3 regions of the Nocardioides panacis genome follow, and region 2 is predicted to be linked to each of the others. Evidence: predicted binding sites of a transcription regulator. Region 2 holds the regulator's gene; each other region holds the start of a gene.
What was found. The regulator LexA, encoded in region 2, represses DNA repair genes until DNA is damaged. The targets are predictions, from matches to a motif close to TCGAACANNTGTTCGA.

Region 1 (9,968 bases), 2.1 Mb from region 2:
CGAGTCCACCGACCGGGCGCTGGAGGTGCTCCGCGGCCGGGTCGACGCGCTCGGGGTGGCCGAGCCGACCCTGGCGCGGGCCGGCGAGCGGCGGATCATCGTCGAGCTGCCCGGCGTGCAGGACCCCCGCGAGGCGGCCCGGGTGATCGGGCGCACCGCCCAGCTCGGCTTCCACGTCGTGCGCGGACCGGCCCAGCCCGGCACCGAGGCGCCTGCCGGCACCACCCGGGTCCGCGACGAGGACGGCCAGCCGATCCTGGTCGGGCCGCTGGTCCTCGACGGCAACGGCGTCAAGGACGCGAGCGCCGAGCTGCCGCAGGACGGCGTCGGCTCCTGGGTGGTCTCGGTGGCGTTCAACCGGTCCGGTACGCCGGAGTGGCGCGACCTGGTGGACCGGGCCTGCCGGACGCCGCAGGGCAACCAGCGGATCGCGATCCTGCTCGACCGGGAGGTGATCTCCTCCCCCGCGGTGCAGCCCGAGCTGTGCTCGGGCGCGGGCGCCGCCACCCAGATCACCGGCCAGTTCACCCAGCGCAGCGCCGACGACCTGGCGATCCTGATCAAGGGCGGTGCGCTGCCGGTGCCCGTCGAGGTGATCGAGCAGCGCACCGTGGGCGCCACGCTGGGTGACGCCGCGATCGACGCGTCCCTGGAGGCCGGGATCATCGGCATCGCCCTGACCGGGCTGTTCATCGTGCTCGTCTACCGGCTGATGGGGCTGATGGCGACGGTCGCGCTGGCGGCGTACGCCCTGGTCTCCTACGGGCTGCTGGTCTGGCTGGGTGCGACGCTGACGCTGCCCGGGCTGGCCGGCTTCGTGCTGGCGATCGGGCTGGCGATCGACGCGAACGTGCTGGTCTTCGAGCGGGCCCGGGAGGAGTACGCCGCGCGCCGGGGCGAGGGCCTGGCCGCGGCCGTCGACACCGGCTACCGCAAGGCCTGGTCCGCGATCCTGGACTCCAACGTGACCACGCTGCTCGCGGCCGGGCTGCTGTTCTTCTTCGCCTCGGGCCCGGTCAAGGGCTTCGGGGTGACGCTGTCCATCGGCGTGGTGGCCTCGATGGTCTCCGCGCTGGTCATCGCGCGGGTGCTCACCGACTGGGCCGTCCGGCGCTCGTTCGCCACCCCGGCACTGTCCGGGATCGGCGGCACCGGCCGGCTGCGCACCTGGCTGGTCGAGAGGGGCCCGTTCCTGATGCGCCGCGCGGGTGCGTGGATCGGGGTGGCGGTAGCCGTCGCCGTGGTGGCGGTCGGCGGCATCGTCGTACGCGGCCTGGACCTGGGCGTGGAGTTCACCGGCGGGCGACTGCTGGAGTTCTCCACCGGTCAGGACGTCGGGGTGGAGCAGGCGCGCACCGCGGTCGCGGACGCGGGCTTCCCGGGCGCCGTCGTGCAGACGTCGTCGGGGACCGGCGACGCGGACAACATCACCGTGCGCACCGGCCAGATCAGCAACGACGAGGCCGTCGGGATCGAGGAGTCGCTGGCCAGGACCGCCGGGGAGGTGACCAAGGAGCGCGACGAGCTGATCGGCCCCACCCTCGGGCAGGAGCTGCGGACCAAGGCCCTGGTCGCGTTCGCGATCGCAGTCGGCGCGCAGATGGCCTACCTCGCGTTCCGGTTCCGCTGGACGTACGCCGCGGCCGCCGTGCTCTCGATGACCCACGTGGTGCTGACCGTCGTCGGCGTCTTCGCGTGGCTCGGGAAACCGGTCGACGGGGTGTTCCTGGCGGCCGTGCTGTCGATCATCGGGCTGGCGGTCAACGACACGATCGTGGTGTTCGACCGGATCCGGGAACGCACCCGCGGCGGCGAGGGACGGCTGCGCGAGACCGTCAACGAGGCGATCCTGCAGACGATCCCGCGCACGCTGAACACCGGCCTGGGCGCGATGTTCATCCTGGCCACGCTGGCGGTCCTGGGCGGCGACTCGCTCCAGGACTTCGCGGTGGCCCTGCTGCTCGGCCTGACGGTGGGGATCTACTCCACGATCTTCACCGCGGCGCCGCTGGCGATCTGGGCGGAGGAGCGGTGGCCGCCGGTGGCCCGGTCGGCCCGGCAGCGGACGGTCGACCCCTACGCCGACATCCCGGCCGCGGGACGGGAGAGCGGGTCGCTGTAGCGGTCTCCGGGGGTCGGCTGCTGGTGGATCTGCCTGCCGTTCGCGGGGCAGCGCGCCGGGTGACCCGCGTTCGATGAGGGCCAGGTTTCGTCAACAGGCGCTGGGGATCCGGGGTTCTCCCCAGGCCGCTCGCTCGTTCGAGCGAGCACTGCTTCGGGCTCCTAGCGTGGGTGCATGACCTCGATGACCGCACCTCCGCCGCCTCCGGTCGGGCAGCCGCCCGCCGGACATGCGGTGCTGCGGTTCACCACCTCCCTGGCCGACGCGTTGGACCGGCTCGCCGAGGTGCCGACCTGGTCGATGACCCGAGCCGAGCAACGTGAGGCCCTGGTCGAGCTGCGCCGGCAGCGCAACCGGTTGAAGGAGCTGGAGCTGCGGGTGCTGGTGCAGGCCGACCGCGACGACGTCGCCGCCGACTCCGACGCCGTCGACACGGCGGCCTGGCTGGCGCACGCCACCGGGACCAGCACCGCGAGCCGGCACCGCGACCTGCACCTCGCCACCAAGCTCGATACCCGGTTCGGCGAGACAAGGCAGAGCCTGGCGGCCGGGGTGATCGACGCGGAGAAGGCGGCGATCGTCACCGACGCCGTCGAACAGCTCACCCGCGACTATGACGACCTCCCTCCCGGCACCGAGGCCCGCGCCGAGGCGCACCTGCTCGAGCAGGCCCAGGTGTTCGACGCCCGCACCCTGCGCAGGTTGGGGCACCGGCTGTTCGAGGTGGTCTGCCCCGAGGCGGCCGACGCCGCCGAGGGTGCCAGGCTGGAGAAGGGGGAGGCCCGGGCAAGGGCGCTGGCCCAGCTGACGATCCACGACCAGGGCGACGGCACCAGCAGCGGCCGGTTCCGGCTGCCCGCCCTGCACGCGGACCTGCTCAAGAAAGCCCTCGAGGCACTGACCAGCCCGCGGCGGATCGGTGACGCACGCCTCGATGCCGAGACCGGGGCGAAGCTGCCGCACGCCACCCTGCTCGGGCACGGGCTGATGGAGCTGCTCGAGCACCACCTCAGCGCGCTGCCCCAGGTGAACGGCTCCCCGTTCACCCTGGTCGTCACGATCGGCCTCGACGCCCTGGTCTCCGGTCTCGGGGTGGCGGCCCTTGACACCGGGCACCGGGTCTCGGCCGGGGAGGCCCGTCGGCTGGCCTGCCGGGCCGGGATCATCCCGATGGTGCTGGGCGGTGACTCGGTGCCGCTGGACGTGGGCCGGGAGCGGCGGCTGTTCGACCGCTACCAGAAGCACGCGATCAACCACCGCTACCAGGGCTGCGCCGCACACAGCTGCGACCGGCCACCGGCCTGGGTCGAGTACCACCACCTGCAGCCCTGGAGCCACGGCGTCCCAACGGACACCAGCAACGGCATCTCGCTGTGCCCGGCCCACCACCGGATGGCCGACCACCCCCAGAGCTACGACCTGCGACGACTCCCCGACGGCAAGGTCCGATTCCACCGGAGAACCTAGACCGCGAGCCTGGTGGTGGAGTGCCTAGCGGGCGACGTCGTTGCGCCGCGACAGCCAGAGCAGCATCGCGGCGACCACGAACGCGACCGGCAGGCACATCAGCACGGCAGCCGCCATCTGGCCGCCGAGGAACCCGAGCTCCGGCAGCTTGGACAGCAGCACCGGCAGCGTCTCGCTCCGGTCGCTGCGGTTCAGGCCGCTGGAGAACAGGAAGTCGTTCCAGCTCGCGACGAACACCAGGGCCGTCGTACCGGCGACCCCGGGACGGGCCACGGGGAGCACCACCCGCCAGACGAGCGCGACCGTGCCGGCCCCGTCGACGCGGGCGGCCTCCTCGACCTCCACCGGGACGGCACGGAAGGCGTAGGCGAGGAACCAGACGGCGAGCGGCAGCGTGTAGCTGAGCTGGGCGAGGCCGATCCCGCCGAGCCGGTCGAGCCAGCCCAGCCCGGACAGCATCTGGCTGATCGGCACCAGCACCACGATGCCGGGGAAGAACGCGAATGCGAGCATCACCGCGAGGATCTGCGCGCGGCCGGGCACCGGCAGCCGGGCCAGGGCGTACGCCGCCGGGATCGCCACGGCCAGGCTGACCAGCGTCGTCCCCGCCGAGAGCAGCAGGCTGCGCGCGAGGGTCGGGTAGAACCCGAACACCGAGGAGGCCAGGAAGCGGTAGCTGCCGAGCGAGAAGGCGTGCGGGACCAGGCCGGTGCCGGCACCGGCGGGGTCCGGGTCGAAGCTCAGCACGAGCATGTACCAGAGCGGCAGCACGGCGAACGCGACCACCCCGGTGCCGCCGGCCCACAGCAGCGCGGTCCCGAGGCGTCGTCGCATGCGCGTCACCCTAGCCGCGCCCGGCGGGCGCGTCGGGGTAGAGACGCTCCGTGCCGAACTCCGAGAACGGCCGGGTGTTGTGCGGGTTCTCGAACAGGGTTCCGGCCGGGGTGGGTCGCGACACCAGGACGCGCACGGTCACCCAGGCCGGGTGGGCCAGGCAGCCACGCGGGACGGTGAGGTCGACGCGGTCGCGGGCGGGGTCCACGGACCGGGCGAACCCGGGGCACGCGCGGCCGGCGCCGTCCGGGCCGACGAACCGGGAGGGCCGGCGGGGCACCCGGGAGCCGTCGGCGGTGAGGTCCAGGAACCAGCGGCCGCGCGGCGTGGTGAGGCCGAGGTCGACGGTCGGGCGGCCCACCGGGCGCAGGTCCGCGAACCGCAGCCGGACGCGTACGGCGTCCCGCCCGTGCACCACGCGCAGCCCGACCAGGTCGATCGACGTAGCCGGGACCGTCGTCGTGGCGGGCGGGTCGGTGGCCACCAGCGCCACGTCACCCCGCGGGTCGCGCAGCGCGGTCCGGACCGGCCGCACCGCGATGCCGAGCTCGTCGACCGGGCCGTCGTCCACCCCGGGAGCCGGGTGCAGCGAGGACGTCGGCAGCGTCAGCGTGGGCCGGGGCGTCGACGGGGTCGTGGTCGTGCAGGCGCCGAGCGCGAGGAGGAGCACCGGCAGCAGCGCGAGCCGCACAGGTGCCCTCACGCCCGGAAGAGCGCGGGTCAGCGCAGCGCGGGTTCCGGCTGGAGCCGGACCGGCAGCGCGTCCACGCCGTAGACGATGGACATCTGCCGGTAGTCCACGTGGTCGGCCGCCAGCGACAGGTCCGGGAAGCGCCGGGCGAGCGCCGGGAACGCGGTCCGCAGCTCCATCCGGGCGAGCTCGGCGCCCACGCAGCGGTGGAAGCCGTGCCCGAAGGCGAGGTGCGAGGCGACCGGCCGGGACAGGTCGAAGGCCTCCATCCGGTCCCCGAGCCGCGGGTCGCGGTTGGCCCCGGCGAGCTGGCAGATCACCACGTCGCCGGGCGAGACCTTGTGGCCGCCGACCTCGACCTCGGTCTTGGGGAACCGCGGGAAGGCGATCTGCACGACGGTCAGGTAGCGCAGCAGCTCCTCCACGGTGCGGTCCACCACGGCGGGGTCGGTGCCCACCCGGCGGAAGTCCTCGGGGTGGTCCATCAGCACCGCGGTGCCCAGCGCCAGCATGCTCGCCGACGTCTCGAGACCGCCGGTGAAGACGCCGTCGGCCAGGCCGCCGAGGTCGAAGTCGTTGATCTCGTCGCCGTGCTCGCGGATGATCTGGCCGATCAGGCCGTCGCCCGGGTTGTCGCGCTGCTTGCGGGTCGCCTCCATGAGGAACTTCCGCGAGTCCGACACGGCGCCGAACACCCCCTGGCCGCCGTACGACACGTCGAAGCGCGCGGAGCCGAGCTGCCGGAAGGTCTCACGGTCCTCGTCGGGCAGGCCGAGCAGCTCGCAGATCACCAGGAACGGGACCGGGAACGCGAAGGACGGGACCAGGTCGACGACGCCGTCGTTCGCCGCCGCCTGGCGCTCGATCTCGTCGAGCTGCTTCTCGACGATGTCGGCGATCCGCGGGCGGAGCCGCTCGAGCCGCCGCATCGTGAACTCGGGGGTCAGCAGCTTGCGCAGCCGGGTGTGCTCGGGCGGGTCGGTGAAGCCGAGGCCGCCGATGTCCCCGTCCGTGGTCGAGCCGCGCAGACCCATGAACGGCCGGATGTCCGTGCTGTAGCTGGTCGTGTCGGACAGCACCTGGCGGGCCTCGGCCTCCCCCGTGACGATCCAGACCTTCATCCCGAGGAAGGAGGTGAGCTGGGCGACCGGGGACTGCTCGCGGAGCTCGCCGAGGCGGGCGACCGGGTCGGGGCCGTCCCGGTGCAGCGGCCAGGCCAGGCTGTCGGGGACCTTGTCGAGCTGGGACAGGTCGATGCCGTTGCTGCCGACCCGCCGGAGCACGAGCCGTCGCGCCCGGCTCGTGAGGTACGTGGTGAGGCGTGACACCGGCTTGCTCCCGCTGCGATCGACTGGATGGTCCGTGCCTCAGTATGCCGTGCGGGGTCTCCCGGCGGGCCGCGGCACGGGCTGGTCAGAGCGGGTTGTCGTGCAGGATCCGCTGGTAGAGCTTGTGGTCCTGCCACGCGCCGGCGATGAACAGGAACTTCGGCGCCATCCCGTAGGGCTCGAAACCCACCCGCTCGAGCACCCGCTGCGACGCGAGGTTGTGCACCATCGTGCCGGCCTCGACCCGGTGCAGCCCGCGGCCCTGCGCCTGCGCGCACGCGAACTCCACGGCCCCGGACGCCAGGCCGCGACCGAGGTGCTCCGCGTCCACCCAGTAGCCGACGCTGGCGCTGCGCAGGACGCCCATCACGATGTTGTTCAGGTTCACCCGGCCGACCACCAGGTCGCCGTGGGTCACGACGTACGCCGCGAGCAGCCCCTGCCGCACCGACGCGAGCTGCCCGGCGACCGCGGCGGCCTGGCCGTCCTCGGTGTAGAAGCTCTCGTCGCGGCGCGGGTCCCAGGGCTCGAGGTGCGCCCGGTTGCGGGCGTACGCCGCCGCCATCGCGGGTGCGTCGTCGGCGGTCAGCTCACGGATCTGGTAGCCCTCGGGAATCACCGGACGAGGCTAGGTCATCGCCCGTCGTCCCCTCACAAGGGGACGACGGAGAGCGCCAGTCCCAGCGCGAGGAGGACGACCAGGCCGATCACGGTCCAGCGGACCCAGCGTGGCTGCATCGGGCGGCTACTCCCACTCGATGGTGCCGGGCGGCTTGCTCGTCACGTCGATGGTGACCCGGTTGACCTCGCGGACCTCGTTGGTGATCCGCGTCGAGATGGTCTCCACCACGTCGTACGGGAGCCGCGCCCAGTCCGCGGTCATCGCGTCCTCGGAGGTCACCGGGCGCAGCACGACCGGGTGGCCGTAGGTGCGGCCGTCGCCCTGCACGCCCACGGAGCGCACGTCGGCGAGCAGCACCACCGGGAACTGCCAGATGTCGCGGTCCAGGCCGGCGCGGGTCAGCTCCTCGCGGGCGATGGCGTCCGCCTCGCGGAGGATCTCCAGACGCTCGTAGGTGACCTCGCCGATGATCCGGATGGCCAGGCCGGGGCCGGGGAACGGGTGCCGCCAGACGATCTCCTGGGGCAGACCGAGCTGGTCGCCGACCAGGCGGACCTCGTCCTTGAACAGCGTGCGCAGCGGCTCGACCAGCTCGAACTCGAGGTCGTCGGGGAGGCCGCCCACGTTGTGGTGCGACTTGATGTTCGAGGTGCCGGCGCCGCCGCCGGACTCCACCACGTCGGGGTAGAGCGTGCCCTGCACGAGGAAGTCGACGCGCTCGCCGTGCTCGGCGGCGTCGCCCATGATCTCCACCTCGGCGGCCTCGAACACCCGGATGAACTCCCGGCCGATGATCTTGCGCTTCTGCTCCGGGTCGACGACCCCGGCCAGCGCGTCGAGGAAGCGCTTGGTCGCGTCCACCACGTGCAGGGAGACCCCGGTCGCGGCGACGAAGTCGCGCTCGACCTGCTCGGCCTCGCCCTTGCGCAGCAGCCCGTGGTCGACGAACACGCAGGTCAGCTGCTCGCCGATGGCGCGCTGCACGAGGGCGGCCGCGACGGCGGAGTCGACGCCGCCGGACAGCCCGCAGATGGCGCGTCGGTCGCCGATCTGGGTGCGGATCTTCTCGACCTGCTCCTCGACGATGTTCACCATCGTCCAGGTCGGCCGGCAGCCGGCGATCTCGAGCAGGAAGTGGCTGAGCACCTCCTGGCCGTGCTCGGTGTGCAGCACCTCGGGGTGCCACTGCACGCCGGCGAACCGCCGGTCGAGGTCCTCGAAGGCCGCGACGGGCGTGTCGGCGGTCGCGGCGAGCACGTCGAAGCCGGGGGGCGCCGCGACGACGGCGTCGCCGTGGCTCATCCAGACCTTGTGCTGGCGGGGCACGCCGGACAGCAGCGTCCCGCCGGCGGTGACCTCGACGGGGGTCCGGCCGTACTCCGAGCGGCCGGTCCGTCGTACCTCGCCACCGAGGTTGAGCGCCATCGCCTGGAAGCCGTAGCACATGCCGAACACCGGGACGCCGGCCGTGAAGACCTCGCCGTCGACGTTCGGGGCGCCGGGCTCGTAGACCGACGAGGGGCCGCCGGACAGGATGATCGCCTTGGGGCCGCGCGCGAGCATCTCCGCGACGGGCATGGTGTGCGGCACGATCTCGGAGTAGACCCGGGCCTCGCGCACCCGGCGCGCGATGAGCTGGGCGTACTGGGCCCCGAAGTCGACGACGAGAACCAGGTCGTGGTCGGTCACTGTTCTGGTCACGGGACCTTTCACTGAAGTGCTGGAGCATGGCCGGTGAGAGTCGGGAGTCTATCGACTGGACCAGTGGCCGCGATCCACCCGCACCAACCTGGGCGAAGGCGGACAACTCTCCTGGCCCTCGGCACATTTCAGGAGCGCCGCGTATCAACCTCGGGCACGGTGGCCTCCTCGGGACCTGCGTCAGCATCCAGGATCTCAACGAGGAGACACCCCATGACCATCGAGTTCGCCGCGGCCACCGGCCGCGCCCACTCCTTCCAGCGCCACACCACCGTCCGCGTCGAGCTGCCCGGGGACCCCGGGTACGACGCCGCGCGGATGCCGTGGAACGTCGCCGTCGACCAGCGTCCCGCCGCCGTCGCCCTCCCGGTCGACGCCGACGAGGTCAGCGACGTCGTCCGGACGGCGGCGGCGCACGGCCTCCGGGTCGCCCCGCAGGGCACCGGGCACAACGCCGGGCCGCTCGGCCCGCTCGAGGACACCGTCCTGCTGCGGACGTCGGAGATGACCGGCGTCCACGTCGATCCCGAGCGTCGGGTCGTCCGGGTCGGCGCCGGCGTGCTGTGGGAGGACGTCGTCGAGGCGGCCGCCGCGCACGGCCTGGCCGCCCTGCACGGCTCCTCCCCCGACGTCGGGGTGGTCGGCTACGCGCTCGGCGGCGGCATCGGGTGGTACGCCCGGCAGCTCGGCCTGGCCACGAACAGCGTCACCGCCGTGGAGCTCGTGCTCGCCGACGGCACCCAGGTCCGCGCCGACGACGAGCACCACCCCGACCTGTTCTGGGCGGTCCGCGGCGGCGGCGGCAGCTTCGGCGTCGTCACCGCGATGGAGCTCCGGCTCTTCGACATCGAGACCGCCTACGCCGGGATGCTGCTGTGGGACCAGGAGCACGCCGAGAAGGTGCTGCGCGCCTGGGCCGCATGGACCGTCGACGCCCCCGACTGCGTGACCACGTCGTTCCGGATGCTGAACCTCCCGCCGCTGCCCGAGCTGCCGCCGTTCCTGCGCGGACGCCGGCTCGTGGTGGTCGACGGCGCGGTGCTCGCCGACGACGACCGGGCCGGCGAGATCCTCGCCGGCCTGCGGGCGCTCGAGCCGGAGACGGACACCTTCGCCCGGGTCCCCGCCGCCGGCCTGGTCCGGCTGCACCTGGACCCCGAGGGCCCGACGCCCGCGGTCTCGGTCTGCGCGATCCTCGGCGAC
Region 2 (9,968 bases):
GTCCGCATGGGGAGCACCTACGTCGTCAGCGACGTGCACGGACATCTGGACGACCTGCGCGAGGTGCTGCAGCACGCCGGGCTGGTCGACGGCGAGGACCGCTGGACCGGCGGCGAGACGGACCTGTGGGTCCTCGGCGACCTCGTGGACCGCGGCCCGGACGGCATCGGGGTGATCCGGTTCGTGCGCTCGCTGCAGGAGCAGGCCCCCGACCGGGTGCGGGTGCTGCTCGGCAACCACGAGGCGCTGATGCTGGGCTACCACCTGTTCCCCGACACCCGGTTCGCCGAGCTGTGGCTGCTCAACGGCGGGCACGAGATGGACCAGGCCGGGCTCACCGCGGACGACGTCGCCTGGGTGCGCAGGCTGCCGGCGATGGCCCGGGCCGGCGACCGCCTGCTGATGCACTCCGACACCACCGACTACCTCGCCTGGGGGTCGTCCGTCGACGAGGTCAACGCCACCGTGGCCGGGCTGCTCGCCGGTGACGACGCGCAGGAGCACTTCGACGTGTTCGCCGCGCTCACCAGCCGGTTCGACTTCAACGGCACCGACGGCGCCCGGGTCGCGAGGGCCGTGCTCGACACGCTCGGAGGCGAGCAGATCGTGCACGGCCACAGCATCATCGGCAGCCTGCTCGACGTACCGTCCGCGCAGGTCGAGGGTCCGCTGACGTACGCCGACGGGCTGGTGGTCGCGATCGACGGCGGCCGCTACGACGGCGGACCGCTGCTGCTCGTCGCGCTCAGCTGACCCGGGGAGTCACCGGCTGGCGTGCGCGGCGTACCGGGTGGTCAGCGCGTCGTCGAGCGGGAGGCCCGAGCAGCTCTCGTAGGTGTTCTGGTGGCACCGGTAGCGGGTGCTCGCGTTGATCAGGTCGAGCTCGACGGAGCTGACCTCGTGCGAGGAGAAGCCGACCAGCCGGGTGCCCGCGCCGGAGCGGGTGAGCCGCACCGGGTAGCCCACCACCCTGCCGTTGCGGTGGTGCACGATGACCCGGGCGAGGGAGCCGCGGTACGTCGCCGGCATGTCGACCGCGACCCGCAGCGTGGCGTGCCGGCCCAACGACGGGCTCGGGACGTAGCGCACGAACAGCTGGCCGAGGTGGTACAGCGTGGCGGTGTGCGGGTGCGACGTGGGCGACCTGCGGCTCAGCGTGCGGGAGGCGAGCAGCGGCGAGGCGTGGTAGGCGTGCCCCTCGGAGTAGTAGTGCGCGGGGTCGCGGTTCCACACGCCGAACCGGGCGAGCGTCTCCGCGATCGTGGTGCCCTTGAGTGCCAGCACCCGTTGGAGCGCCTGCAGGGAGTAGGCGTCACCGGCCGCCTGCTCCCACACGTACCGGATCATCGTCGGGTCGTCGGTGTTCCCCGGCCCGGACGACTCGCTGAGGAACCGCCAGAACAGCCAGGCGCCGTACCCACGCAGGTCCGCGGTCGCGAAGTCCAGGGGCATGTCGGAGGCGGCGAGGGGGCTGCCGGCCAGGTAGCGGCGGTTGTCGTCGACCGCGTCGAACAGCTGGTCCTCCATCCAGGTCGCGGTGCCCTCCATCAGCCACGGGTCCTCGGACCAGTCGTAGGCGAACTGGACCGCGTGGAACAGCTCGTGCGCGGCGGTCACCCGGAGGTTGTCCACCGGCGTGCGGGTGCCGCCGAACTCGGTGGCGGCGTAGTCGTTGTCCAGCACGCAGTAGCCGTAGACGGCCCGGACCGAGGTGCGCGCGGTGTCGTCGGGGACGCAGTAGCCGTAGAGGCCCTGGTCACCGATGTTCGCGAGGTAGACGTCGAGCCGGCCGTCCCCGCCGTTGTCGATGGCCGCGGTGTCCGGGACCGGTGTGCGGTAGCCCATCACGGCGGTCTCGGCCGTGTAGACCGCGTCGACCGTCTGCAGGGTCAGGCTGACCCAGGACGGCACCGTGGCGGGGTCGCCGTCGGAGCCGGTGGGCGCGTTCGCGTCGTTCTCCACCCAGTGCACGCAGACCGTGGCCGTGCAGACCATCGCGGCCGGCACGGTGTACTTCGGCTCGCCGCCGACCGCGTTCGACCCGTCGGTGGGCCGGCGCAGGATGTGCCGGGCGGAGCGGCGCTCGGCCGGGGTGGCCAGGTCGTGGGCGCGCAGCGCGAGCTCGCGCAGCACCAGGGTGCCGTCGCGGGTGGGCTGCGTGGCCGGGCGGTCGGCGCGCGACTGCGGGGCACTGGTCGTGGGTGCGAACAGGTCCTGGGCGCCGGCCAGCGCCCGGGTGGCCGCGGTCGCCGGGTCCTGCACGGGCTCGGGGGTGGTGCCCTCGCCGACGGTAGGTGCGGGCGCGGGGGCGGTGGTCGCCGTGGTGACGTCCGGACCGGGGTCCGCCACGGCGACGGCGCTGCCGAGGGGCCCGACGAGCAGAGTCGTCGTGAGAGCGAGGGTGAGCAGTTGTCCGATCACGGGAGACACCGGTCTGTGAGAGGGACAGTCAGCCTAGCCTCGGTGGGACGGTCGGTGCCGCGTGTCGCGAGATCTGCCGGGACGATCTGGGGAAAGCCGGACAGAGCGGCGGACGCGACGACGGACCGCCCCGTGAGGGGACGGTCCGTCGGTCGTGCGGAGCGGTCAGACGCGGCGCAGAACCGCGGTGACCTTGCCCAAGATCGTGGCGTTCGTGCCGTCGATCGGGTCGTAGGCCTGGTTGTGCGGCAGCAGCCACACCTGGCCGTTCTTGCGCTGGAAGGTCTTGACCGTCGCCTCGCCGTCGATGAGCGCGGCGACGATCTCGCCGTTCTCGGCGGTCTGCTCCTGGCGGACCACGACGTAGTCGCCGTTGCAGATCGCCGCGTCGATCATCGAGTCGCCGACGACCTCGAGCATGAACAGGGTGCCCTCGCCGACCAGGCTCTTGGGCAGCGGCATGATCTCCTCGACCCGCTCGTCGGCCAGGATCGGGCCGCCGGCCGCGATCCGGCCGACCATCGGCACGTAGGTCGCCGCGGGCATCGCGTCGCCGACGCCGGTCTCGTCCACGGACTCCGCCTCGTCGGGGTTGAACACCGACAGTGCCCGGGGGCGGTTGGGGTCCCGCTTGAGGTAGCCCTTCTCCTCGAGCACGCGCAGCTGGTGGGCGACCGACGAGGAGCTGGTCAGGCCGACCCGTTCGCCGATCTCGCGCATGCTGGGCGGGTAGCCGCGACGCTCGATCGAGTCCCGGATCACCGTCAGCACGCGCTGCTGGCGCGGGGTCAGGCCGTGGGCGTCCGGGGGGCCGTCCGGGAGCTCCGCGACGTCGGCTCCGCCGCCGGTGTCCTTGCGCTTGCCTGCCATGGGGTTGCTCCTTCTGCCGCGTTCCGCTCGCCTGACCGTGCTGTCACGTTAGTCGTCGGGCGACGCGTTGTTCAAACATTTGTTCGAACGGCGTGTCGCCCGGCGACGGTGCCGTCGACGGGTCCCGGAGGTCGTCTGGTTGGCTCCTGGGCATGGACAGTGCGGTGGTGACCGGGGCGGGCCGGGGCATCGGGCGGGCGGTCGCGGCGCTGCTCGTGGAGCGTGGGTACGCCGTCGTGGTGACCGACGTGGACGGTGCGGCCGCCCGTCGTACGGCGGGCGAGGTGGGTGCGGTCGCCGGGCTCGCGCACGACGTGCGCGACGAGGCGGCGCACGTCCTGGTCGCCGGGGAGGCGGCCCGCCACGGCCGGCTCGCGGTCTGGGTGAACAACGCCGGCGTGGGTGACGACGGCACCCTGGTCGAGCTCGCGTCATCGTCGGTGGACGCCCTGGTCGACGTCAACCTCAAGGGCGTGCTGTGGGGGATGCGGGCAGCGCTCGCCGCGTTCGGGGACGGCGGCGGTGACGTCGTCAACGTCGCGTCGTCCTCCGGCCTCGGCCCCGTCCCGGGTCTCGCGGTGTACGCCGCGACGAAGGCGGCCGTCGTCTCGATCACCATGTCCGCGAGCGTCGAGGTGCCCCGCGGGGTCCGGGTGCACGCGCTGTGCCCGGACGGAGTCGACACCGCGATTGTCGAGGGGATGCGCCCCGACGGGCCGGCCAAGGCGATCGTGCACTCGTCCGGCCGGCTGCTCACCGTGGAGGAGGTGGCCCGTGCGGCGGTCGCGCTGGTCGGCTCGCGCCGGGTGGTGCGCAGCCTGCCGGCCTGGCGGGGAGCCCTCGTCCGCGTCGGGTCGCTGGCCCCGTCGCGATCGGCTGCGGGGTTCCGGCTGTTCGCCCGGGTCGGCCGCCGGGTGATGGAGCGCCGCGGATAGGTTCGAACGTTTGTTCGCTCAGGGTCTTGATCCGTTCGAACACATGCTCTAATGTCGCACATGTGTTCGATCGAACAGCCGTTCGAGGAGCAGCTTCCGGAAACTGTCGGAGGTCCTCGATAGAACTTCGGTCATGGACGCACCGTTCGACTCCCCGACCGACTCCTTCCCCAGGAGGTCCCAGATGAGCACCATCGCGATGAACCCCGGTTTCACCCGTGAGCGCGCCAGCCGCGCCCCGCGGACGACACCCGTCCGCCTGACCCGTCGTGGCCAGGTCGTGGCCGTGGTGCTGTTCCTCGGGCTGCTGCTCGCGGTGCTGACGGTCTACGGCTCGCACTCCGCTGCCACCGGTGAGGCCGGTGCCCCGGTCGCCACGCGGACCGTCGAGGTCGGCCAGGGCGACACCCTCTGGGCGATCGCCTCGGAGACCGCCGAGCCCGGCCACGTCCGCGAGATGGTGCACCAGATCCAGGAGCTCAACGCGCTGCCCAGCGCCGCGCTGCGGGTCGGCCAGGAGATCGCGGTCCCGGTGCGCTGACGCACCCACAGGCTTGCCGACGACCTCCTCGACCCGGGTCGACGGCTTGAGGGGAAACGAGGGGCGGGTCCGCGCTCATGCAGCCGCGGCCCGCCCCTCGTTCTCTGTTTGCCACCGCCGTCCCGCCCCGACTGGTCGAGCTTGTCGAGACCAGTCCGGAGCTGCGGAACGAACCAGGCCTCCCCGGTCCCGGTCGACGCCGGTTCCGTTCCGCAGCTACTGGTAGTCGCCCGACAGCACCGCGGTGGCCTCACTGATCCGCAGCGAGGAGGTCGGCCCGGCGATCGTGACGGTCTCCGGGATGGCCTGCCAGCCGCCGTTCCCCACCCGGAAGCGCGCCGAGTAGGTGACGTCGACGCTGGGCGCCACCGTGGTGTGCGCGTCGGTGTAGCTATGGGTGATGTCCGTGGCCGGGTACGGCGCCCCCGGCGTCGAGGTGGTCGCAGACGTCCCGTCCCCGTAGTGCCACGCGAACGAGGTGGGCGTCGCCTCCACGTCGACCGACTGGCCGAGCAGGGTGAGGGTGCGGGTGAACGTCTGCGGGTCCGCGTAGAAGATCGTCGCGAAGTTGACCAGCGTCTTGTCCCGCGGCTGGGTGCGCGCCTGCAGGGCCGGCAGTCCGATCCGGCGGAGCGCCGTGAGGACGAGTCCGGGCGTCACCTGGGGCTTGGGCGTCGCGGCAGGCGGCGGTCCTGCGGGGCCGGCGCACTGAGTGGTCAATGGCTTCCAGTCACCTGCCGGGGTCTGGCCCCATAGACGCCAGACGCGCTCGGCTGGGTCCGGGCAAATGTTGGCCTGGGCGCAGTCCAAGGATTGGCCGGGTACCTCGCTTGGTTCCGAGCCTGCACACACCGAGACCCATCGATACTTGATGAAGTTGGGCTGACCGGCACTTGCACTGGCATCGTCGCCGTCACCTGTGGTGGAGGGTGCGAGGTCCATTTCGCCCGCGCTGGCACAGGACATTCCGATGTCGAGAACGCTGTCGCTTGAGGTTCCGGAGGCGTCGCAACCATCGGCCCGCACAGGCAGGTTCAGTCCCGCCAGACTCGTCCACAGCAGTGACCCGACCATTATCAAAGCAACGCGCGGACGGCTCATGACACCAGATCCAGACGTTCAACGCTCCAGCCGACCAGCGTCCATCGCAAGTGCATGGTCATGGGTTGCCGGCCGCCCTTGTATCGCTTGGTGGGCCCTTTGTTGGTCTGTTTGACGACTTCGGGGGGCTGCAAGACGCCGAGGTCCAGGATTGGTCTCCGCTTTGGTTGCTTGGGAACAGGGGCCACCGTCGTCAACTGCCATCCGGAAGATCGAATGGTCCCGCCCGCGTTGTAGATCCGATTAATGTTCTTCCGTATGGCAGAACATGACACGCAGCGAGGTGTCCCGAGCGTCGCTAGGTCAGCCGTTATCCCTGTCCTGGCTGCAAAATTGACAGTGTCGATGTAGAAGCGCGCGAAAGCCTTAGCGCTGGCTGCGGAGGTGCCTCTCGCCTCCTCGGGCAGCACCGGGGCGGTCGGTGACGTCGACGCACTAGGGCTCACGCTCGGTGCCGCGCTGGTGCTCGGCAGCGGCTGGGGCTTGGCGGAGTCCGTGCACCCCGACACGGCGGCGGCGAGGGCCACGAGAACCGCGGCCAGCCTGCGAACGCTCTGTGTCACGACGCGCCCCCCTCACCCTCGACCCGAGACCGCGCGCGGACAAACCGGACTCGTCTCCGGCAACCTACCCACGGCCCGCGCGATCGGGAAAGACCTCTCCGCTGATCTGTGGACAACCCCGACCGGTTCGGGAGCGCGGCACCGTGATGAATGGGAGGATCCGGGCATGCAGCAGGAGGGCGTCGCGGAGACGCGCGCGCCGTACCGGCTCCGTGTCCACCAGGCCCGGGCCCTCGACGCGATCGAGCGGGCCGAGGCGACGGGGGCCCGGCGCTCCTGGGTGGTGCTGCCCCCGGGCGCCGGCAAGACCCTGGTCGGGCTGGAGACCGCGCGCCGCCGCGGGCGCACCACCGTCGTGCTCGGCCCGAACACCGCGATCCAGTCCCAGTGGCTGCGCGGCTGGACCGACCTCGTCGGGGACGGCGACCAGGCGAGCGGCACCCGGGCGGTCGACACGTTCTTCACCGCGCTGACCTACCAGTCGCTCGCCACGTTCGACCCGGACGCGGAGGTCGACGAGGACGGGGTCGAGACGGGCGCCGCCGAGGAGGGCAGCCTGCTCGACCGGCTGCACCCGAACGGGCGCGCGCTCGTCGAGCGGCTCAAGGAGGTCGGCGACCTGACCCTGGTCCTCGACGAATGCCACCACCTCCTGCAGGTCTGGGGCCGGCTGCTGCAGGAGGTCCTCGACGAGCTGCCCGACGCGTTCGTCCTGGGTCTGACCGCGACACCGCCGGACACCCTCACCGCCGACCAGCGGGTGCTCGTCGACGAGCTGTTCGGCGACTCGGTCTTCAGCGTCAGCATCCCGGCCGTCGTCCGGGAGGGCGACCTGGCGCCGTTCGCGGAGCTGGCCTGGCTGACCACGCCGACCTCGACCGAGAACGACTGGCTGGCCGCGCAGGGCGAACGGTTCGCGGAGCTGACCACGGCGCTCAGCGACCCGGCGTACGGCTCGACGGGGTTCTTCGCCTGGCTCGACGAGAGGTACGACGCCGGCGAACCACCCGACGCCGCGCTGCGCATGGTGCACGCCGGGCTGATGACGCTGCCGGACGGCGCGCGGCTCTCCGAGCGGCACCGGCACGACCCCGGCGCCGAGGACTGGGTCCTGCTGCTCGAGGGCTGGGCGGCGCACCTGCGCACCACCGGCGAGGACGACGCGGTGCTGGAGCGGATCCGGGCGGTGCTGCCGTCGGTGGGCTACCAGCTCACCCGGCGCGGGATCCGCCGCGGTCGCAGCCCGGTGGACCGGGTGCTGGCCCGCAGCGAGGCGAAGGTCGTGGCGCTGACCGAGATCGTCGGCGCCGAGCGCCGCGGGCTGGGGGAGCGGATGCGCATGCTGGTGCTCTGCGACCACGAGCAGGCCACCGCGACGCTGCCGGCGGACCTCGACGGCGTGCTGTCCCAGGAGGCCGGCTCGGCCCGGCTCGCGCTGCGGCACCTCGAGGACGCGCTGCCGGACCTGCACCCGGTGCTCGTCACCGGCCGCACCGTGACCGGGTCGGCCGAGACGATGAAGGCGCTGCACGTGTACGTCGCGACGTACGACCCGGACCTGGCGCTGCGGGCCGAGCAGGGCCGCTGGACCAGCCGCGAGTGGGTGCCGTGGGTGACGCGGTTCTTCGAGGAGGGCCACTGCCACGTCCTGGTCGGCACCCGCGGCCTGCTCGGGGAGGGCTGGGACGCCCGGGCGGTCACCGGGCTCGTCGACCTCACCACCGCGACCACGAGCACCGCCGTCGTGCAGACCCGCGGCCGCGCGCTGCGCACGGACCCGTACTGGCCCGAGAAGGTCGCGCTCACCTGGAGCGTGGTCTGCGTCAGCGAGGACCACCCCAAGGGCGGCAACGACTGGAACCGGTTCGTCCGCAAGCACGAGGGCTTCTACGGCGTCGACGCCGAGGGCGAGGTGGTCGCCGGGGTCGCGCACGTCGACGACGCGTTCTCCCCGTACGCCGCGCCGCCGGTCAGCGACTTCGACGCCGTCAACGCCCGGATGCTGGCCCGCGCCGAGGAGCGCGAGACCGTGCGGGAGGCCTGGGCCGTCGGCACGCCGTACACCGACACGTTCGTGCACACCGTCCGGATCACGACCCGCATCCCGGCCGCGCCGGTCACCGCGCCGGCGCCGGTGGTGCTGCACGACGGCGACCTGCGGCTGCGCGACGGCCGGCCCGCACCGTGGCGGCCGCACTTCGCGCTCGCCGTCGGCCTGGTGCTCGCGGCGCTGGCCTTCCTGCTGAACCTCACCCCGGCGGCCGTCGTCGGCATCGGGGTGGTCACGATGCTCGGCATCCAGACCACCGTCGCGGTGGACCGCGGCCGCCGGATCGCCGAGGACCTGGCGCGGCCGCCCGGCCTGGAGCAGGTCGCGTTCGCCGTCGCGGACGGGCTGCACTCCGCGGGCCTCACCTCGGCCGGGGCCGCAGCGGTCAGCGTCGAGGTGGACACCGTGGGGGAGCGGCGCTGCGCGCTGGAGGGCGTGCCGCCGGAGGAGTCGGCGGCGTTCGCGAGCGCGCTGGACGAGGTGGTCTCGCCGATGGCCTCGCCGCGCTACGTGCTGCCGCGCTGGGTGCTGGCCGGGCCGGTCGACAACGGCGACGGGCTGCGGGTCGCGCTCGGCCGGCTCCGCGCCGATGGGGAGCTGTGGCACAGCGTGCCGACCGTGCTGGGCACCACGGGCAAGCGGGCGCAGGCGTTCGCGGCGGCGTGGGACCGCTGGGTCGGCGGCGGGCCGGCGATCTACACCGGGAGCCCGCAGGGTGAGGGCGTCCTGGTCACGACCCGGGGCAGCGACCCGTTCGCGGCGACCACGGTGCTGCGGACCAGCTGGCGCTGAGCGTCAGCCGATGTCGATGCGGTCCATCACCCAGTGCTTCTGGACGCGCACCATGATCAGCCGCAGCCGCAGGTCGCCGCCCTTGAGCTCGCGGACGGTCGCCCCCCCTCTTCGCGTAGACCTTCTGCGGGGTGGCGGTCAGCACCACGCTGACACCGGCGCCGGGCGCGGGGACCCCGGCCTCGTTGACGATCTTCTTGATCTTGAAGCCGTCGGTCTCGACCCGGCCACCGGCGCCGTAGATGTCGTCGAGCTGCTTGGCGAAGTCGCCGCAGGTGGTGCAGCTGTCCTTGTTGAGCTTCTTGAACTTCGCGGTGTCCCCGGAGTTCGTCGCCTCGTTGAGGGTGTCGATCCAGTAGCGCGCGAAGCTCTGCGCGCCCTTCTCGTTGTTCGCCGTGACGTACGCCGGGAAGCCGTCGACGGTCGCGGGGGAGTCGTTGCCACCACCGCAGGAGGACAGGACGAGGGCGCACACGAGGGCCACGCAGGGCAGCAGGAGACGGCGGATCACGTGCTCGATCCTGACACGCGGACGGTGAGCGGCCGCACCCGGGCAGAATGCGGGGCGTGAGCACCCACGGCTACTCCGGCACCCCGCTGGTGGCGAAGCTCGGCCTGAAGCCCGGTCTGACCGTGTACGTCGACGGCGGGCCCGATCACGTCGGCGAGCTGCTCGCGGGGGCGACGTACACCAC
Region 3 (9,968 bases), 570 kb from region 2:
ACGTCCCCTTCATCGCCTGCAGCCTGCGCGACATCCTGGTCAGCAGCCGACGTGACCAGCAGGGCCACGACGACCGCGCGAGCAGGGTGGCGAACGCGTACTTCGACGCCGTGCTGGTGCACGCGGACGCCCGGTTCACGACCCTGGAGGAGACGTTCCGTCCGAGCGTCCCGCTGCGCGTACCCGTGCACTACACCGGATTCGTCCGTGCACCCCGCTCCCGCACCCGCGAGGCCTCGCGGGAGCGGCGGGTCCTCGTGTCGGCGGGTGGCGGACGGGTCGGCGCGCCGCTGTTCCGCGCGGCCGTCGAGGCGCAGCCGCGCCTGTGGCGCGACCTCGGGCTGCGCACCGTGATCGCGACGGGACCGTTCCTCCCCGACCCGGTCGTCGACGAGCTCACGAGCCGGGCGGCGGGGGGCGCCCGGGCTCGAGGTGGTGCGCTACCTCCCCGACCTCGGCAGCGAGATGGCAGCGTCAGCCGTGTCGGTGAGCCAGGGGGGCTACAACACCACGATGGACATCCTCGGCTGCACGACACCGGCCGTCGTCGTGCCCTACAGCGAGGGACGGGAGGACGAGCAGGCCGCCCGCGCCCGAAGGCTCGAGAGGCTCGGTGCGCTGCGCGTCCTCGACCCGACCCGACTCTCGGCACAGACCTTCGAGGACGCCGTGCGCGACGCCCTCGCCTGGACTCCGCGCGCGGTCCCTCTCGACCTCGACGGGCGCACCCGTACGTCGGAGCTGCTGCGGGCGCTGTCGGCGGCACGGAGCGCGGAGACCGCCGTGAGGGGGCGCCAGCGTGTGGCTCCCGAACCTGACTGACGTCGCGTGGATGACCGACGTCCTGGCGCGTCACGGCGGCAGGCTCGGGCTACCGGGTGAGGTGGCCACGGTGCGGCTGCTCGACGCGCGGCTCACGCATCCGTTCCGTCCGGAGTCCCTGCGATGCCGGGGGTGGGCGACGTACCTCGTCACCTCGCACGACGCCGACCCGGTGAGGCTGTACGTCAAGGGCTTCCCGGCGGGCGACGCCAGTCAGGTGGCCTGGCAGCAGGACCGAGTGGCTCGCGGTGACGGTCGGAGCGCGCACCTCTCCGAGCTCGACCTGGTCGTGTGGCGGTTCCCCGAGGACCCACGGCTCCCCACGCTGCCTTCCCTGGTCGACCCCCGGTTGGCTACCGGTCTCATGCCGCCGGCTGTCCGCGACCTGCTGGGGGCGTCGCCGGGAGACGGGCTGCGCACGACGGTGGTCCGCTACCAGCCCGAGGCGAGCGCCACGCTGCGCCTCGAGGTCGAGGTCGAGGGAGACGGCGCACCGGCCGTCTTCGCCAAGCACCTCGCAGACGGCACGACCGCCGACATCGGGGCCCGCCACCAGGCACTGTGGTCCGCGTCGGAGCCGTCACACGGGCTCCGGGTCGCCGAGCCGCTGGCAGCGGACCCGGTCCGAGGAGTGCTGTGGACCCGCGCGGTCCCCGGGCACCCCCCTGGCGGACGCCGTCGAGCCCGACCAGCTGCCCGAGGCGACGGCATCGCTCGGGGCGCTGCTCGCGGCCGTGCACGCATCCTCCGTGCCTCTCACGCGGGACGTCGTCGTCGACGACCTGCTCGTCGAGACGCACAAGAAGGCGGCCAAGCTCGTCCGTGCCCATCCCCCGATCACCTCGGTGGTGGCCGACGTCGTGACCGCGACGACGAGGCGGCGCGGCGAGGCCCGCCACGAGCGGGTGCGCACGCTGCACGGCGACTTCCACCTCGCGCAGCTCGTCTCGTCACCGCGAGGACCCGTGCTCGTCGACCTCGACTCGATGGTGCACGGGCCCCCCGAGGTGGACCTCGCCGAGTTCCTCGTGGAGCTCGCGCTGCGGGAACTTCCGGCACGCGTCAAGCAGGCGGTCGCCCACGGACTGCTGGCGTCGTACTCCCGCGCCTCCGGCACCGAGATCGACGCCGCGCTCCTGGAGACCTGTGCGGGCGTCGAGTTCCTGCACCGCTGCTACCGGCACCTGCACCGCCACTCCCCCGGCTGGCAGTCGGCCCTGGAGACGGACCTCGGACGGCACGCCGAGATGACCTCGCTGCTGAGAGCCTGACCGGAACAGCGTCTGCCAGTCATGGACCACGCCCCTGTCCGCTCGGGCAGCACAGCGCCGGTCGGGTCGCGGGGGGAGCCAGACAGGAGCGTGCGTCCGACCAGATCTTCGGCATCGGGGTGAGGCGACGGGACGCAGCCCGTAAGGCGGCCCGCCCGGTCGGGGTGGTTGCCGAGCCGCCCTGCAGCAGAACCGTCCGCGAGGGGGGGATGTGGAGGGTAGGACGCGGCCGGGATCGTTGAGCGCACCGACAACCGCACCGAGACCCGTGGCCCAGCATGACCCCTTTCCAGCGCCTCAGAAGCGTCCTGAGCACGACCAGCCGAACGGCCGGCCGCACTCCCCCCCCCGCTCGACCAGCCCCCGGACGTCCTCAGCGCGCCGCCGGGCACGTCGCGGAACCGCGGCTGTCGCGGTCATCACGGCCGTCGTACCCACCGCATGTGCCGTGTTCCCCCTCGCCGTCGCTTCTCCGTCCGTGAGGAACCTGGTGAAGGACCCGAACTTCGCCCACGGCACCTCGGCGTGGACGGTGAGGTCCGGCGGTCGCCTGTCGGTCGTCGACGGCCACGACGGCCGGCGTGGGATCAAGGTGACGAACACCACCGGCAGAGCGCGGACGCTCGCGCTCAACGACAAGACCAACACCGTGGCCTCCACCAGGGCCGGCACCGTCTACCGGGCCAGCGTGTGGCTCAAAGCCACCAGGTCCGGTGTGTCCTCGGGTGTCCGGCTCGTGGAGTACGACGGTTCGACGAAGCGCGGCTCCGCGGTGGCGAGCAGGTGGATGCGCAGCAAGAAGGGGCACCGGCGCGCGGTGGCGGGGCGTGGTGCCGACGCGAGGCACCCAGCGTCGCGCTGGGCTCACGTGACGGTGCGCTACAAGGCCAAGACGTCCGGGGCCACGTTGGACCTTGACATGCTGACGTGGGCCCTCCCGGCCCACAGGAGCTTCGTGGTGAGCGCCCCGCGTCTCGTCAAGGTCTCCACGCCGCCGACCCGCTCGACCCCGACGACGGCTGCTCCCGCTGGGGCGGCTCCGACGTCGCCGCCTCCCACGCCGCCGCCGGTTCCGCCGGTGGTTCCCGCGCCCGCCGGGTACCGCCTGGTCTGGTCCGACGACTTTTCCTCGCTCGACGGCAGCAAGTGGAACGTCCGGAACAACTCGTGGGCCAACAACGAGGAGTCCATCGTCACCGCGCGGCCCGACAACGTCTTCGTCTCCAACGGGGCGCTGACGTTGCGAGCGTTGAAGGAGTCCTACACCGTCGGGTCCACCACCCGGCAGTACACCTCGGGCTACCTCGACACGATCGGCAAGGCAGCCTGGCAGTACGGGCGGATCGAGATGCGCGCCAAGCTGCCCGCCGCCCAGGGCATGTGGCCGGCCTTCTGGCTGCGTGAGAACAGCGGCCTGGGCGAGCTCGACATCATGGAGGCCGTCGGTGGCATGGGCAACCGCACCGTGCAGACCGTCCACCAGTCCACCAACGGTGACATGGCCAGGTTCGGTCACGAGGACGTCCTGCCCAGCGGCACCTTCAGCGACTGGCACACCTACGCAGTCGACCGGGAGCCGGGCTCGGTTCAGTGGTACGTCGACGACCGGCTGGTCTTCTCCAAGACGGTCTCCGCGGTTCCCTGGTTGGACGACACGTTCGACACCCCGATGAACATCCGGCTCAACCTGCAGGTCGGTGGCAGCATGCCGGCCTACTACCAGAAGCCGGTCATCGGCGCCCCCCTGGGCGCCAGCGACTACGTCATCGACTACGTCCGGGTGTACCAGCGGTAGCCTCGGCTCCGGCCGCTTTTCGTCCCCAAGCGTGGCGAATTCCAGCTTGTACACGGGTCCGGAAGTGTGTTCGGAAGAGATGGCTGGTTGTTCTTAGCGTGGTGGGTATGTCGACGACCATCCGGACCGAGGACCAGGCGCATCCGATCGCCCGGTTCTCCACGCGGGTGCATCAGGTGCTGGACGGGCTCGCCTCGGCGCCGGCGTGGTCGATGACCCCGGACGAGCAGCGCGCGGTGGTGGTGGGGCTGGCTCGGGCCGAGGCCCGGCTGGCCGAGCTGCGGCTGCGGGTGCTGGCTGCGGCGGACCGCAACGACGTGGCGGCGGACTCGGCGGCGACCTCGACCGGTGCCTGGCTGGCCCAGGTCACTCGGCGGAGCCGGGGTGCCGCGCACGCCGAGGTGGCTCTTGCGGTGGCGTTGGATACCGGGTTCGACGTGACCCGGGACGCGTTGGCGGCCGGGCGGGTGGATCCGGCGCAGGCGACGGTGATCGTCCGTTCGATCCAGGCGTTGCCGCAGGGAGTGTCGGTGGTGGACCGGGGGCGGACCGAGGCGCACCTGGTGCGGGCGGCCGGCGAGTTCGACGCGGCGGCGCTGAAGGTGCTGGGGCGGCGGGTCTTGGAGGTGATCGACCCCGACGCCGCCGATCTCGCCGAGGGTCGTCGGTTGGAGGCCGAGGAGGCCGCGGCGGCCCGGGCCACGTTCCTGCAGCTGTCGGCGAACCCGGACGGCAGCCACACCGGCCGGTTCAAGATCCCTGCGCTGCACGCGGCGATGCTGACCAAGATGCTGCACGCCTTCACCCACCCCCGACACCAGCACCAGCACCAGCACCAGCCAAACAGCCGGGTGAGACTGTCGCGGCCCGAGCGGCTGGGGGAGGCGTTCTGCCGGCTCCTGGAGCGGGTGCCGGCCGACCGGCTGCCGGTGGCCGGCGGGATGTCGGCGACCGTGGTGGTGCTGCTGGACTACGACCGGCTGCTGTCCGGGCTCGGCACCGCCACCTTGGACACCGGTCAGCCCCTGTCGGCCGGTGCAGCCCGGCAGCTGGCCTGCGAGGCCGGGATCGTGCCCGCGGTCTGGCGCCGGGTCCTGGGCTCGCCGTCGGTGGTGCTCGATCTGGGGCGGCGGACCCGGCTGCACACCGAGGCCCAGCGCACCGCGCTGACCATCCGGGACCGGGGCTGCACCACGGTGGGCTGCGACCGGCCGGCCGCCTGGTGCCACGCCCACCACGACCAGCCCTGGTCCCAGGGCGGACCCACCAGCGTCGTCAACGGTCGGCTGCTGTGCGCGTTCCACCACGGCAAGGCCCACTCACCCGGCTACGTCACCAGCCACCTGCCCACCGGCCAGATCCAGTTCCACCGACGGACCTAGACACGGCCCATGGACGGTCGATCTCGCCTCGCTGGACCTACCGGCCGATCAGCTCGTGCCGTCGCGGAAGAGACCCGGGAGAGGTACTACCGGGAAGCGTCGTCGGTCAGCACGCGCCGTTGCCGATGCCGGTCGTGGTGACGTAGCGGACGCGCCGGTGGCCGTCTGTCGTGACGATCGCTGCCTCGGCGCTCGCGCAGGTGGGGTCGACGTGGCGGGCTCGGTAGGCGTGGTCCAGGTCGTGCGCCGAGCCGTGGAAGTGCGCGTTCCTGCGCTGGTAGACACTCACCGAGAAGGACCTCACCCGCCAGTGCTCCGCGGCCCGCGCGACGTGGACGAACACGCACGGGTGCTTGTCCGCGGTCACCGTCGCACCCAGGAACGCGTCGAGCTGTGCGGGGTCGGCCCTGCCGTCCCGAGGCTCGAAGACCGCGGGCTCCTCCGGAACCCCTCTCGGGTCTCGGCACGGTCCGCCCGATGCGGGCGCGTGCACGCTCGACCGCCGCCCCGTGCCGGCGCCCGGAGCGCAGCCAGAAGCAGCCACGGCGACGACCGCCGTGAGAAGCGCGACCGTGGCGGGTGTGGCGCGCGGACGGAGGCTCACCACTGCTTGCCGGGCCAGTTCGGACCCTCGTCCGGGGCCGTCCGGCCGCGGTAGTCGTCCTTGCCGCACTTCGTGCACAGCGCGTACCGGTCCCCTTCGTCGGTGTGCGCATCGACCCAGTGATGCAGTCCCAGCCGACAGAGGAGGACACGGGCACGGCTCATGCCTATGAGCGTGGCCCCACCTGGGGGTCACAGTCCAGGGAGGGGCGGCTCGACGGCGCGGGACACGGCGCGGTCCCGTCCGCCCGGGATGATGCAGCCGGCCGCGGACTCCTCGACCCTGGGTCCGTGGACGGAGCAGAGCAGCTGAGGAACCTGTCGGAGACGGCCCGGTCGCGGGCCGCCGGACTGGGCCACCGCGCAGGCGCGGTGACGCGGCCGGTGGCGAGGCTGGTGCTCAGCCCACCGCTGCTGGACCCGCGCTACCAGCCGCGGACCTGGCTCTCCGCGCTGGTGCGACGCGGCGAGGAACGACGCGACGAGCTGGCGCAGGACATCTCGGACGTGCTGGACGTCGTGGTCCCGGCCGTCGCGGCGGCGGTGCTGCGGCGGATCGACCTGACCGACCTCGTCAAGCGGTACGTCGACCTGGACAGCGTCGTGGCCGAGGTGGACATCGACGCGGTGGTGAACCGCCTCGACCTCAACGAGATCGTGCGCGAGCGCGTGGACCTCGACGTCCTGGTCGCGGCCGTCGACCTCGACGCGGCGGCCGCCCGGCTCGACGTCGACGCGGTGGCCCGGCGGCTCGACCTGGACGCCGTGGTGGAGCGGCTCGACCTGGACGCGGTGATCGACCGGCTCGACCTGGTCGGCATCGCCGAGAACGTGATCGCCGAGGTCGACCTCCCCGAGATCATCCGCGAGTCGACCGGCTCGGTGGCCTCCGAGGCGGTCCGCGGTGTCCGGATGCAGAGCATCTCCGGCGACGAGGCGGTCGGCCGGGCGATCGACCGGCTCCGGCTCAGGCGCGGCCGGACCGCGTCGGGCGTCCCGCAGCAACCTGACCCTGGAGCGACGACACGTTCATGAGAGAGGGGGGAGGGCGTCTCCCCCGTCCCGCGCGAGGCGCGGCCGTACCAGGGACACCGGGCCGGCGTGGTCACCCGGGTGGTCGCGAACGTCGTGGACGCCGGGGTCGTGGTGGCGCTGCTGGTGGCGGCGTACGCGGCCGTGAACGGGCTGGTGTTCGTGCTCAACCCGCGCGGGTTCCAGGTCATCGAGGTCGGTGCCCTGCTCTCCGTGACGAGCGCGCTGGTGACCTACGTGCTCTACGCGACCGTCGCCTGGTCGACCGTCGGGCGCACCTACGGGTGTCACGTCATGGGGCTCCGGGTGGTGACCCGTCGGGGGCGACGGCTGCACTTCCTGACCGCGTTCGTCCGGGCGGTGTTCTGCGCGGTGCTCCCGATCGGCCTGCTGTGGTGCGCGGTGAGCCGGACCCAGCGGTCGGTGCAGGACCTGGTGCTGCGCACGGCGGTGATCTACGACTGGATCCCGCGAACCGAGGCGGCCGGCTCCGGACCGTGACCGTGGCTGGTCCGCCAGGGTGGTAGGCAGGACCCGTGCTCGAGACCTTCGAAGACCAGGACGTCGACGTCGCCGGGACGCGGATCCACGCCGCGGTGGCCGGGGACGGCCCGCCGGTGCTGCTGCTGCACGGCTACCCGCAGACCCATCTGATGTGGCACCGGGTGGCCCCGGGGCTGACCGACCGGCACACCGTGGTGCTCTCCGACCTGCGTGGGTACGGCGACTCCTCGCGGCCTGCGTCGAGCGCCGACCACGCGTCGTACTCCAAGCGGGTGATGGCCGAGGACCAGGTCGGTCTGATGCGCGCGCTCGGCTTCGACAGCTTCGCCGTCGTCGGCCACGACCGGGGTGCCCGGGTCGCCCACCGGCTGTGCCTGGACCGGCCCGAGGCGGTGACCCGGGTGGCGCTGCTCGACATCGTGCCGACCCGGCACGTGTTCGGTCACGTCGACCGGGCCCTGGCGCAGGCCTACTACCACTGGTTCTTCCTCGCCCAGGAGCCCGACCTGCCCGAGCGGCTGATCGGCGGCGACCCGGGCTACTTCCTGCGTCGCAAGCTGGCCCAGTGGTCGGCCGGCAGCGGGACCGAGGCCTTCGACCCCGCGGCGGTCGAGGAGTACGTGCGGTGCTTCGCCGACCCGGAGGTGGTCCGGGCGAGCTGCGAGGACTACCGCGCCGGCGCCTCGATCGACCTCGAGCACGACGAGGCGGACGCCGCGGCGGGCCTGCGGGTGGAGTGCCCCGCGCTGGTGCTCTGGGGCGGCGAGGGCTTCGTCGGGCGGGCGTACGACGTCCTGGAGGTGTGGCGCGGGTACGCCGCGGACGTCCGTGGGCAGGCGCTGCCGGGCGGCCACTTCCTCGCCGAGGAGGCGCCCGAGGACACCCTCGCGGCGCTGCGGGAGTTCCTCGGTCGCGGCTGACCCCGCGGGCCGGGGCGTGGTCGGGAGCGGACCGCCTAGTTTCGACTCCCGCCATCGGGCAACTCTGGGGCACGGGGCTCGTGCGACAAGGAGACCGACCGGTGACAACCACGACGGGCCGGACGACGGCCCAGTGCTCCCCCGGGGTGCACACGTTCTACGCCAACAACCTGGACGCGCGGGCGATCGCGCACGCGAAGTCGCGCGACGGCCTGTTCTACCTCGCCGAGAAGTGCTCCGCGTGCTCGGGCTGGCGGCTGCGGCGGGTCGCCTGAGGCGGCGTCCCTAGGCGGTCGCCGGGTAGCCCGGCACCGTCCGCCGCTGCGTCCAGCTGCTCCCCCAGTGGACGAGGTCGAGGAACGCGGCCAGCGCGACCCAGAACCAGTCCCAGCCCGAGAGCCCGCCAGATCTCCAGAGGATCACGTACATCAGGGTCGCGAAGGGCAGGAAGAGGAATCCGAGCAGCGGCCAGATCCACGTGTCGAAGGCGGCGTCCACCATCTTGGGCCGGGCCACCCAGACGATGAACAGCGCCAGGCGGGGGAACAGGCCGGCGATCAGGACGAAGATGCACCCCATGGTGGCTCCTCTCTCGGTGCCCGGCCCAGCCTGCTGGCCCGGAGCCCTCCCGGCCTCATCCGCGGAGGACGAACGGGACCTTCGTCCTCACCGGTGCTGACCCTCGACGGTGGGCACCCCGGCAGGGCGGGCGCATCGTGGTCGGACAGGACGCCCGAGGGAAGGATGAGCCATGCCGCACGCACCGATCGTGGTGGGGATCGAGAGCACGGACGCCGCCGCCGAGGCTCTGCGCTGGGCCGCCTGGGAGAGTCAGCGGACGCAGGCGCCGCTGGTCGTGGTGCACGCCTACGAGCCGGAGCCGACCGAGGGCGCCCCGCGCGGCCTGGCCGCCACCCGGGAGTCGGTGGCCCGGTCCTGGGCCACCCACTGGGTGCGCGACGCCCTGTCGGAGTGCGCCGCCTTGCCGTGGCGGACGCACCTGGTGGTCGCCCCCGACTCCCCCGGCGACGCGTTGCTGCGGCTCTCCCGGGACGCCGCGCTGCTCGTGCTGGGCAACCGGGCCGGCCAGGGGTCGCCCCCCTCGCCGCTGGCCGCCCTCTGCGAGCGGTCCGCCGGCTGCCCGGTCGTCCTGGTGCCGCTGCCGGACCCACCCGCCGGGCCGGCGAGCGGTGACCCGAGCTCCCACGCCTCCGCCCGCGCGTGACCGTGGCCGCGCCCCGGGGGACCCTGGACGAGGGCGTCGCGGCCCTGCTGGCCGACGGCACCACGATCGTGGTCAGGCCGCTGGTCCCCGGCGACCGCGCGGCTCTGCGCGCCTTGCACGCGCGGGCCAGCGACGACAGCATCTACAAGCGGTTCTTCTCCGGCAACCGCGCCGCGGCGCAGTCCTTCGTCGACGGCATCAGCGAGCCGGGCACGGCGACCCACTCCCTGGTGGCGCTGCGCCGGGGTGACCTGGTCGGCGTCGCGACGACGATCGACGTACCGGGCGGGGACGCCGAGGTGGCGCTGCTGGTCGAGGAGTCCCTGCACGGCGTCGGGATCGGGTCGGTGCTGCTGGAGCGGCTGGCGTACGACGCCCGGGCGCGGGGCACGCACCGGTTCACCGCCGAGGTGC

Region 1: KRR39_RS15310 (HNH endonuclease signature motif containing protein) is a predicted target of LexA. The motif match lies at 2,248-2,263, and genes of this name have one in related genera.
Region 3: KRR39_RS07970 (HNH endonuclease signature motif containing protein) is a predicted target of LexA. The motif match lies at 3,947-3,962, and genes of this name have one in related genera.

Annotation. Positions count from the first base shown of each region.
Region 1 is NZ_CP077062.1:3,141,115-3,151,082, forward strand. It holds gene secD (protein translocase subunit SecD) at 1-2,122, shown strand, start outside; gene KRR39_RS15310 (HNH endonuclease signature motif containing protein) at 2,297-3,589, shown strand; gene KRR39_RS15315 (carbohydrate ABC transporter permease) at 3,614-4,423, opposite strand; gene KRR39_RS15320 (hypothetical protein) at 4,434-5,126, opposite strand; gene KRR39_RS15325 (cytochrome P450) at 5,144-6,442, opposite strand; gene KRR39_RS15330 (GNAT family N-acetyltransferase) at 6,528-7,061, opposite strand; gene guaA (glutamine-hydrolyzing GMP synthase) at 7,188-8,765, opposite strand; gene KRR39_RS15340 (FAD-binding oxidoreductase) at 8,979-9,968, shown strand, end outside.
Region 2 is NZ_CP077062.1:1,068,454-1,078,421, forward strand. It holds gene KRR39_RS05305 (metallophosphoesterase family protein) at 7-753, shown strand; gene KRR39_RS05310 (MXAN_6640 family putative metalloprotease) at 763-2,421, opposite strand; gene lexA (transcriptional repressor LexA) at 2,587-3,291, opposite strand; gene KRR39_RS05320 (SDR family NAD(P)-dependent oxidoreductase) at 3,444-4,226, shown strand; gene KRR39_RS05325 (LysM peptidoglycan-binding domain-containing protein) at 4,360-4,767, shown strand; gene KRR39_RS05330 (hypothetical protein) at 4,984-5,427, opposite strand; gene KRR39_RS25920 (DUF6318 family protein) at 5,865-6,431, opposite strand; gene KRR39_RS05335 (DEAD/DEAH box helicase) at 6,598-9,273, shown strand; gene KRR39_RS05340 (DUF6318 family protein) at 9,212-9,784, opposite strand; gene KRR39_RS05345 (DUF3052 domain-containing protein) at 9,841-9,968, shown strand, end outside.
Region 3 is NZ_CP077062.1:1,637,585-1,647,552, reverse strand. It holds gene KRR39_RS07985 (glycosyltransferase) at 433-822, shown strand; gene KRR39_RS07980 (phosphotransferase) at 1,071-2,093, shown strand; gene KRR39_RS07975 (family 16 glycosylhydrolase) at 2,572-3,888, shown strand; gene KRR39_RS07970 (HNH endonuclease signature motif containing protein) at 3,996-5,270, shown strand; gene KRR39_RS07965 (hypothetical protein) at 5,377-5,637, opposite strand; gene KRR39_RS07960 (hypothetical protein) at 5,871-6,038, opposite strand; gene KRR39_RS07955 (hypothetical protein) at 6,165-6,908, shown strand; gene KRR39_RS07950 (RDD family protein) at 6,975-7,406, shown strand; gene KRR39_RS07945 (alpha/beta fold hydrolase) at 7,442-8,329, shown strand; gene KRR39_RS07940 (hypothetical protein) at 8,431-8,604, shown strand; gene KRR39_RS07935 (hypothetical protein) at 8,615-8,908, opposite strand; gene KRR39_RS07930 (universal stress protein) at 9,081-9,554, shown strand; partial or broken gene KRR39_RS25995 (GNAT family N-acetyltransferase) at 9,551-9,968, shown strand, end outside.